DNA from 3 places in the Streptomyces sp. NPDC101393 genome. Region 2 is predicted to be linked to each of the others. Evidence: riboswitches for the same ligand, from Rfam matches in the RefSeq annotation. Region 2 holds a riboswitch; each other region holds the start of a gene.
What was found. A riboswitch is a leader RNA that binds a small molecule or an ion and turns the genes downstream of it on or off. The one in region 2 is predicted to bind thiamine pyrophosphate.
Positions count from the first base shown of each region.

Region 1: it holds a riboswitch for thiamine pyrophosphate, as region 2 does, so the genes downstream of both, thiO (glycine oxidase ThiO) here and thiC (phosphomethylpyrimidine synthase ThiC) in region 2, are expected to answer to the same signal.
Region 3: it holds a riboswitch for thiamine pyrophosphate, as region 2 does, so the genes downstream of both, ACIRQ7_RS00380 (thiamine ABC transporter substrate binding subunit) here and thiC (phosphomethylpyrimidine synthase ThiC) in region 2, are expected to answer to the same signal.

Region 1 is NZ_JBIWNU010000004.1:510,942-514,177, reverse strand. Features, by position in the region: gene ACIRQ7_RS15755 (Rv2175c family DNA-binding protein) at 1-192, opposite strand, end outside; gene ACIRQ7_RS15750 (NAD(P)/FAD-dependent oxidoreductase) at 388-1,629, opposite strand; TPP riboswitch at 1,785-1,898, shown strand; gene thiO (glycine oxidase ThiO) at 1,895-3,130, shown strand; gene thiS (sulfur carrier protein ThiS) at 3,127-3,236, shown strand, end outside.
Region 2 is NZ_JBIWNU010000005.1:291,532-294,767, forward strand. Features, by position in the region: gene ACIRQ7_RS18195 (hypothetical protein) at 1-142, shown strand, start outside; gene thiC (phosphomethylpyrimidine synthase ThiC) at 260-2,044, opposite strand; TPP riboswitch at 2,039-2,194, opposite strand; gene ACIRQ7_RS18205 (YibE/F family protein) at 2,266-3,236, shown strand, end outside.
Region 3 is NZ_JBIWNU010000001.1:97,028-100,263, reverse strand. Features, by position in the region: gene rlmN (23S rRNA (adenine(2503)-C(2))-methyltransferase RlmN) at 88-1,194, shown strand; TPP riboswitch at 1,228-1,348, shown strand; gene ACIRQ7_RS00380 (thiamine ABC transporter substrate binding subunit) at 1,510-2,544, shown strand; gene ACIRQ7_RS00375 (ABC transporter permease) at 2,583-3,236, shown strand, end outside.

The DNA.
Region 1 (3,236 bases), on a different contig from region 2:
GATCTTGCCGTCCTGGATGAAGTCGGCAGGGACGTGCAGCGCCCTGTTCTCGCCACGGCGCACGGCGATCAGCTGGCCCTCCTTGACCAGCTGCCGGACTCGCGTCACCGCGATGCCGAACTCTTCGGCGATGTCGGGGAGGGTGAGCCAGGCGGGGACGAGTCCATCGATGTTTGCGTCAATCTCGGTCACAGGACAAGCCTGCCACCTCGCACTGACAGCCGGTAGCCGGGCATCGCCATCCGATGCCGCAGGCACACCGGCGGGTGACACCGGATGGCCGCCCGGTGACCCCGGCGGCACACGCCGGCACACGCCGGCACACGTCGGCACGGACAGTGCAGGGAGCGGACAAAGCAGGCAGGGCGGGCAGCGCGGCGCACCCGCCTACCGGACCGCCGACTTCAGCGGCACCGAAGCGTCCGCCGCCCGCTCGCGGTCGAGGGTCACGCCGCGCTCGATGAGCTTGCGCCCCTGCGCCAGATCCCGGGGCCGCCCGACGGCCAGCAGCGCCACCAGCCGGCCGTCCCGCAGCCAGATCACCGTCCAGGCGGCGCTCCCGGGGTCGCCGCGCCAGACGATCTCGTCGGCGCCCGAGTGGTGGCCCGCGTACTGCACGAACCGGCCGAACTGCTCGGACCAGAAGTACGGGACCGGGTCGTAGACCAGCCCTTCGGCCGGGTCGCGGGTGATGTTCTCGGCGACGATCCGGGGGCCCTGGAGCGCGTTGTCCCAGTGGTGGACCAGCAGTCGGCGGCCGTAGCGGGTGGACGGGAAGGAGGCGCAGTCGCCGACCGCGTAGACGTCGGGCACGGAGGTGCGCAGCTGCTCGTCGGCGAGTACGGAGCCGTCCTCGATCGACAGTGCGACGCCCGAGCCGACCAGCCAGCCGGTGGCCGGGCGGGCGCCGATCCCGACGACCACGGCGTCGGCGGGCAGCGTCACACCGTCCGCGAGGGTCACCGTGCCCTCAGCCAGGGACGCGACCCCCACGCCGGTGCGCAGATCGGCGCCGGAGTCGGCGTACCAGTCGGTCATGTAGGCGGAGACCTCGGCGGGCAGCGCGCCGGCCAGCGGGCGGTCCGCGGCCTCGACGACGGTGACCGAGCAGCCCGCCTCGCGCGCGGCGGTGGCGAACTCCGCGCCGATCCAGCCGGCGCCGACCACGACGATCTCGTGGCGGGCGGCGAGCACCGGGCGCAGCCGTTCCGCGTCGTCGAGGGTGCGCAGCAGGTGGACGCCGGGCAGCTCCTCGCTGCCGGGCAGCAGGACCGGGTCGGCGCCGGTCGCCAGCACGGCGTAGTCGTACGGGACGGGGCCCTCGGCCGTCTCGATGACGTGGTCGTCCGGCCGCAGGGCGGTGACCGGGCGGCTGAGGTGCAGTTCGATGCCGAGGGAGGCGAAGTCGACGTCGAAGGTGGAGCCGTCGGCCTTGCCGAGCAGCACGGCCTTGGACAGCGGCGGCCGGTCGTAGGGCTGGTGGGGCTCGTCGCCGAGCAGCGTGATCGCACCGCGCCAGCCTTGTTCGCGCAGCGCGACCGCGGTCTGCACCCCCGCGATTCCCGCGCCGGCGATCACGACGCGTGGCGTGTGGTCAGGGGCCTGGGGAGACTTGCTCTGCTCGCTCACACGATCACTGTAGGACGGTGTGTCTCGCCGCTCGCAGCAGCGCGCAAGGAGATCTCTGACACAGCGTCATGGTCGCTCACCCGCGAGCGGCGCCCCCGGGGCGGCTCCGGGCGGTCCCTTACGGCACGTCGCGGGCCCGTATTAGGGTGAGGGATACACGCACTCGCGGGAGCCCGGACGCACCGGGCTGAGAGGGAGGCTGGCCGGCCTCCGACCGTACGAACCTGATCCGGGTCATGCCGGCGAAGGGAGGAGCTGGACGCCCATGCCTCCACCTGCCTCATCATCATCGTCATCGACATCTGCCACCGGGCAGCCCGATGTCCTCGTCATCGGGGGCGGCATCATCGGCCTGGTCACGGCGTGGCGGGCGGCCGGCCGAGGGCTGCGGGTCGCTCTGGCCGACCCCGCGCCCGGTGGCGGTGCCGCGCAGGTCGCGGCCGGCATGCTGGCCGCCGTCACCGAGCTCCACTACGGCGAGCAGACCCTGCTGGGCCTCAACCTCGCCTCCGCACGGCGCTATCCGCAGTTCACGGCGGAGCTGGAGGAGGCGTCCGGGCAGCGGATCGGCTACCGGCGGTGCGGCACCCTCGCCGTGGCGCTGGACGCCGACGACCGCGCCCATCTGCGCGAGCTGCACGCGCTGCAGACCCGCTCGGGCCTGGACTCGCAGTGGCTGACGGGGCGCGAGTGCCGCCGCCTGGAGCCGATGCTGGCCCCCGGGGTCCGCGGCGGGCTGCGGGTGGACGGCGACCACCAGGTCGACCCGCGGCGGCTGGCGGGCGCCCTGCTGATCGCCTGCGAGCGTGCCGGGGTGCTCTTCCACCGGGTCCGGGCGGAACGGCTGACGGTCGCCGGCGGCCGCGCCACCGGCGCCGGACTCTCCGACGGCACGCTGCTGTCGGCCGGTCAGGTCGTGCTCGCCGCCGGCAGCCACAGCGGGCAGCTGGCCGGGGTGCCCGAGGAGGTGCTGCCACCGGTGCGGCCGGTCAAGGGGCAGGTGCTGCGGCTGCGGATCCCCGAACCGCCCGCGGGCGGCCCGCCGTTCCTGTCGCGCACCGTACGCGCCGTGGTCCGCGGCACGCCCCTCTACCTGGTGCCGAGGGAGACCGGCGAGCTGGTCGTCGGCGCCACCAGTGAGGAGCTGGGCTGGGACGTCACCGTCACCGCCGGCGGGGTCTACGAACTGCTGCGGGACGCCCATGAGCTGGTCCCCGGCATCACCGAGCTGCCGCTGGTGGAGACCTGCGCCGGGCTGCGTCCCACCTCGCCGGACAACGCGCCGCTGCTCGGCCCGACCGCGCTCGCCGGTTTCCAGCTGGCCACCGGCCACTTCCGCAACGGGGTGCTGCTGACCCCGGTCACCGGCGACGCGATGGCCGAGGCGCTGACCTCGGGCCGCCTCCCGGAAGAGGCCCGCCCCTTCTCCCCCGCACGTTTCTCCCCCGTGACGTCCCCGGGGGCCGAACCCGTCCGTGTCCCAGAGGAGCAGCCCGTATGAGCGTCACCGGCGCCCCCGCCCTGTCCGTCTCCGTCAACGGCGAGAGCCGTGAGATCCCCGGCGGAATGACTCTCGACCGCCTCGTCGCGACGCTCTCCAAGGCGCC
Region 2 (3,236 bases):
CGACAGCCGCATTCCCACCCTCGGCTACTCCCGCCCCGACTTCACCAGCCCCGACCACGGCTCCCACACCTCCCGCCCCCGCTACTCCAGCCCGGACTTCACCAGCCCGGACTACGGGGGCCCGGAGGCCGGACGGGAGTAGCGGGCTCAACACCGGCGGGGCCGGAGCCGAGGCCCGCGGAAGAGCAGAGCGGCCCGAAGTCGCACGCACACGGTGCGACTTCGGGCCGGCTCCTGCCGTAGTGCCGTTCCAGGTGGGTCAGTCCGCGATCGGCAGATAGACGCGGTTTCCGGCCTCCGCGAACTCCTTCGACTTCTCGGCCATCCCCGCTTCCGCGTCGATCGCCAGGTCCCCGCCGTGTTCGCGACGGATGTCCTGGGAGATCTTCATCGAGCAGAACTTCGGGCCGCACATGGAGCAGAAGTGGGCCGTCTTCGCCGGCTCGGCCGGCAGGGTCTGGTCGTGGAAGGAGCGGGCGGTGTCCGGGTCGAGGGCCAGGTTGAACTGGTCTTCCCAGCGGAACTCGAAGCGGGCGTCGGAGAGCGCGTCGTCCCAGTCCTGGGCGCCGGGGTGGCCCTTGGCGAGGTCCGCCGCATGCGCCGCGATCTTGTACGTGATGACGCCGGTCTTGACGTCGTCACGGTCCGGCAGGCCCAGGTGTTCCTTGGGCGTGACGTAGCAGAGCATCGCGGTGCCCCACCAAGCGATCATCGCGGCGCCGATACCGGAGGTGATGTGGTCGTAGGCGGGCGCGATGTCGGTGGTGAGCGGGCCGAGCGTGTAGAACGGGGCCTCTTCGCAGATCTCCTGCTGGAGGTCGATGTTCTCCTTGATCTTGTGCATCGGGACGTGCCCCGGGCCCTCGATCATGGTCTGGACGCCGTGCCGCTTGGCGATGGTGTTCAGCTCGCCCAGGGTCCGCAGCTCCGCGAACTGCGCCTCGTCGTTGGCGTCCGCGATGGAGCCGGGGCGAAGGCCGTCGCCGAGCGAGTACGTGACGTCGTGCGAGGCCAGGATCTCGCTGAGTTCTTCGAAGTGCGTGTAGAGGAAGGACTCTTGGTGGTGCGCGAGGCACCAGGCCGCCATGATCGAGCCACCGCGCGAGACGATGCCGGTCTTGCGGCGGGCGGTGAGCGGGACATAGCGGAGCAGCACCCCGGCATGCACCGTCATGTAGTCGACGCCCTGTTCGGCCTGCTCGATGACCGTGTCCTTGTAGATCTCCCAGGTCAGCTCCTCGGCCTTGCCGTCGACCTTCTCCAGAGCCTGGTAGAGGGGGACGGTGCCGATGGGGACGGGGGAGTTGCGCAGCACCCACTCGCGGGTGGTGTGGATGTTGCGGCCGGTGGACAGATCCATGACCGTGTCGGCGCCCCACTTGGTCGCCCAGGTCATCTTGTCCACCTCCTCCTCGATGGAGGAGGTGACGGCGGAGTTGCCGATGTTGGCGTTCACCTTCACCAGGAAGTTCTTGCCGATGATCATCGGCTCGATCTCCGGGTGGTTGATGTTGGCCGGCAGCACCGCGCGCCCGGCCGCGATCTCGTCGCGTACGAACGCGGGCGTGACGTTCTCGCGGACGGCGACGTACTCCATCTCCGCGGTGATCTCGCCGCGCTGCGCGTACGCGAGCTGGCTGACGGCCGCGCCGCTGCGGCCGCGGCGCGGCTGGCGGGGGCGGCCGGGGAAGACCGCGTCGAGGTTCTTGAGGCCGCCGCGCGGTGAGGTGTGCTTGAGCCCGTCGTCCTCCGGGCGCAGTGGACGGCCCGCGTACTCCTCGGTGTCGCCCCGGGCGATGATCCAGTTCTCCCGCAGCGGCGCCAGGCCGCGGCGGACGTCGGTGTCGATATGAGGATCGGTGTATGGCCCTGACGTGTCATAGAGCGTCACGTCCTTGCCGTTGGTGAGGTGCACTCGCCGGACCGGAACCCGCAGATCGGGGCGCGATCCGCCGATGTAGCCCTTGTGCCAGCCGATCTCCTTGGCGGAGGCGTCCTGGCCGGACTCGCCGTTTTCGGGCGTGCGTGCATCCTGCAGAGTCATGAAGACCCAACTCCCTACGCCGGCATTACCCGGTAACAGGTTCGGCGGTCGACGCAGCGGCTTCCGTCCGTGGCGTTTCACGTGAAACGCCGTGGGGACGAAGGTCAGCGCCCTCTCAGCCCGGTGCTCCGAGCTCCCGCGATTGCAAAGGTGGCACCACGGTAGCGGCCGATGTGGCGCGGTGAACAGGGGGCCCCTGGAGTTCTTGCGATGATCGTGCGGTGAGCAGCCCCGAGCCCCATACGCACTCCCATGGCCATTCGCACGGGCACGGCCATGCACCGGCCGCGCCCGTCTCCCGTCATTTGCGCAAGGTCATCGCGGCGGTCCTGATCCCGTTCGCGGCTGCCGTGGTGGTCGGCCTGGTCGTGCTGTGGCCGGGTGGCGCACCGTCGCACAAGCCGTCCGGGGTCGGCTTCGACCAGCCCACGGAGCGGGCCCGGGTGGTCAAGGTCGAGGAGGTGAACTGCGCGGACGTCAACGCCGAGCAGCAGCCGCAGCCGACCTCGCCGCAGGGGCAGCCGCCGCCCGGGGGAGCGGCGAAGGGCAAGGAGTGCGAGCAGGTCACGATCAAGGTGACGACCGGCGACAACGCGGGCCGGACCTTCCAGACGGTGGTGACGCCGGAGGCCACGCGGCACTACACGACCGGCCAGGAAGTGGTGGTCGCCTACTCCCCCAAGGCGCCGAAGGATCTGCAGTATTCGGTCAGCGATGTCGACCGGACCTTCCCGATGTGGGTGCTCGCCGCGATCTTCGCGTTCGCCGTCGTGCTCGTCGGCCGGCTGCGCGGGGTGCTGGCGCTGGTCGCGCTGGCGGCGAGCTTCGGGGTGCTGACGCTGTTCATCCTCCCGGCTATCCTGCAGGGCTCGAATCCGCTGGTGGTGGCGGTGGTCGGCGGCAGCGCGATCATGCTGATCGCGCTCTACATGTGCCACGGCCTGACGGCCAGAACCTCGGTTGCGGTGCTCGGCACGCTCGCCTCGCTGCTGCTGATCGGGCTGCTCGGCTCAGTGTTCATCGGCTGGGCGCTGCTGACCGGCAATACGGATGACACGACGGGGTTGGTGCACGGGCTGTTCCCGAACATCGAGATCCGCGGTCTGCTGCTGGCGGGGATCATCATCGGGTCGCTGGGTGTGCTCGACGATGTGACGGTGACCCAGACCGCGGCGGTGTGGGAGCTGAAGGA
Region 3 (3,236 bases), on a different contig from region 2:
CCGCCAGGGACAGGGCCACCGGGGGTGACCGGGCCCACCTGCCTGTGGCCTGGGGGGCCGTGGACGATCTGCCACACTGGACGCACCATGCCTGCACCCGGAGAACTCACTTTCGTCGCGCCGCGCGGAGCCAAGAAGCCGCCGCGGCACCTTGCCGATCTGACCCCTGTCGAGCGCCGCGAAGCGGTGGCCGCGATCGGTGAGAAGCCGTTTCGTGCCAAGCAGCTGTCGCAGCACTACTTCGCCCGCTACGCGCACGACCCGGCGCAGTGGACCGACATCCCGGCTGCGGCGCGCGAAAAGCTGGCGGCGGAGCTGCTGCCGGACCTGATGAACGTCGTGCGGCACATCTCGTGCGATGACGACACCACCCGCAAGACCCTGTGGAAGATGCACGACGGGACGCTCGTCGAGTCCGTGCTGATGCGTTACCCGGACCGGGTCACCATGTGCATCTCCTCGCAGGCCGGCTGCGGGATGAACTGCCCGTTCTGCGCCACCGGCCAGGCCGGCCTGGACCGTAACCTCTCGACCGCCGAGATCGTGCACCAGATCGTCGACGGGATGCGGGCGCTGCGCGACGGCGAGGTGCCCGGCGGGCCCGCGCGGCTCTCCAACATCGTCTTCATGGGGATGGGGGAGCCGCTCGCCAACTACAACCGGGTGACCGGCGCCATCCGGCGGCTGACCGACCCCGAGCCGGACGGCCTCGGGCTGTCCCAGCGGGGCATCACCGTCTCCACCGTCGGCCTGGTCCCCGCGATGCTGCGGTTCGCCGACGAGGGCTTCAAGTGCCGGCTGGCGGTGTCGCTGCACGCGCCGGACGACGAACTGCGCGACACCCTGGTGCCCGTCAACACCCGCTGGAAGGTGCGGGAGGTGCTGGACGCGGCGTGGGAGTACGCCGAGAAGTCCGGCCGCCGCATCTCCATCGAGTACGCCCTGATCCGTGACATCAACGACCAGGCGTGGCGCGGTGACCTGATGGGACGGTTGCTGAAGGGCAAGCGGGTCCATGTGAACCTGATCCCGCTGAACCCGACTCCCGGCTCGAAGTGGACCGCCTCGCGGCCCGAGGACGAGCGGGCGTTCGTGAAGGCCATCGAGGCGCACGGCGTGCCGGTGACCGTCCGTGACACCCGGGGCCAGGAGATCGACGGCGCCTGCGGGCAGCTCGCGGCCTCGGAACGCTGACCGCCCGCTGGTATCGTCTGATCGAACAAATGCACATTCCGACAGGGGAGCGCCACAGCGCTGAGAGTGCGGAACCGTCGTAGTCATCCGGCGGCCGCAGACCCTTGAACCTCGCCCGGGTCATTCCGGGTAGGAAGTTCGGTCGTCACTCATGCTGTTGCGCCCCGCCCACGCTCCGCTCGCGGTACGTCGTTTGACGCCGCGCCCGCGGACACCGGGCGGGGCCGCGTCTCTTCCTGGCCAGCCAGGAGGAAATCAGTGAGCATCACGCGCACCATCCATGGCCGTAGACCGGCCGCCGCGGCGCTCGCCGCCATGCTGGGCATGACCGCGCTCGCCGCCTGCGGCTCCGGCGGCAAGGACGGCGCGGACGCCAAGACGGTCACGCTCGTCACCCATGACTCGTTCAGCGTCTCGAAGTCGGTACGCGCCGCCTTCGAGAAGGAGAGCGGCTACCAGCTCAAGGTGCTCCCCGGCGGCGACGCCGGCAAGGCCGTCAACCAGGCGATCCTGTCCAAGGGCAACCCGCAGGGCGATGTGTTCTTCGGTATCGACAACACCTTGCTCTCCCGCGGCCTGAAGGAAGGGATCTTCAGCCCCTACCGCGCCAAGGGGCTGGACAGCGTCCCGGCCGCACTGCAGCTCGACAAGGGCGAGCACCGCGTCACGCCGCTCGACTACGGCGACACCTGCGTCAACTACGACCGCGCCTACTTCGCCAAGCACAAGATCGCGCCGCCGAAGACCTTCGACGACCTCGTCAAGCCCGCGTACAAGAACCTGCTCGTCACGGAGAACTCCGCGACCTCCTCCCCGGGCCTCGCCTTCCAGCTCGCCACCGTCGCGAAATACGGTGCGGAAGGCTGGCAGGGCTACTGGAAGAAGCTCAGGGCCAACGGCGTGGAGGTGGTCGACGGCTGGGAGCAGGCTTACAACGAGCGGTTCTCCGGCTCCGCGGCGGCCAAGGGCAAGGGCGACAAGCCGCTGGTGGTCAGTTACGCCTCCAGCCCGCCCTCCGAGGTGCTCGGCACGAAGCCCGCACCCAAGGAGGCGCCCACCGGGATCGCCACCGGCACCTGCTTCCGGCAGATCGAATTCGGCGGCCTGCTCAAGGACGCGCCCAATGAGAAGGGCGGCAAGGCGCTGCTGGACTTCCTGCTGAGCAAGAAGTTCCAGGAGGACGTGCCGCTGCAGATGTACGTCAACCCGGCCCGCAAGGACGCCAAGGTGCCGGCGCTGTTCACGAAGTACGGAACGACGATCGACAAGCCGGAGACGCTCGCACCGGAGACGATCACCAAGAACCGCGAACAGTGGATCAAGCAGTGGTCCTCGCTCGTTCTGAAGTAACCCGCACCCGGCGCGGGAAGCCCACCCGGGCGACGGCGGTGCGGCTCGGCCTGATGGCTGTGCCGCTCGCCTTCTTCGCGCTGTTCTTCGCCTACCCGGTCGTCGCGATCGTCGGCCGGGGGCTGAAGGACGGCGGGCAGTGGCGGCTCGGCCGGATCGGCGAGGTGCTCGGCGATCCGGACGTGCTCCACGTCCTGTGGTTCACCGTCTGGCAGGCGGCGGCCTCGACCGGGCTGACGCTGCTGATCGCGCTGCCCGGCGCGTATGTCTTCGCCCGCTTCGACTTCCCCGGCAAGCGGCTGCTGCGGGCGCTGGTGGCAGTGCCGTTCGTGCTGCCGACGGTGGTCGTAGGATCGGCGTTCCTGGCGCTGGTCGGACGCGGCGGGCTCCTCGACGACCTGTGGGGCCTGCGGCTGGACACCTCGGTGTGGGCGATCCTGCTGGCGCACGTCTTCTTCAACTACGCGGTCGTCGTCCGCACCGTCGGCGGGCTCTGGGGGCAGCTCGACCCGCGCCAGGAAGAGGCGGCGCGGGTGCTCGGCGCCGGACGGTTCGCTGCCTGGCGGCGGGTGACGCTGCCCGCGCTCGGCCCGTCCGTCGCCGCCGCCGCGCTGATGGTCTTCCTCTTCACCTTCACCTCCTTCGGGGTGGTACAGATCCTGGGCGGGCCGACCTTCTCCACCCTGGAGGTG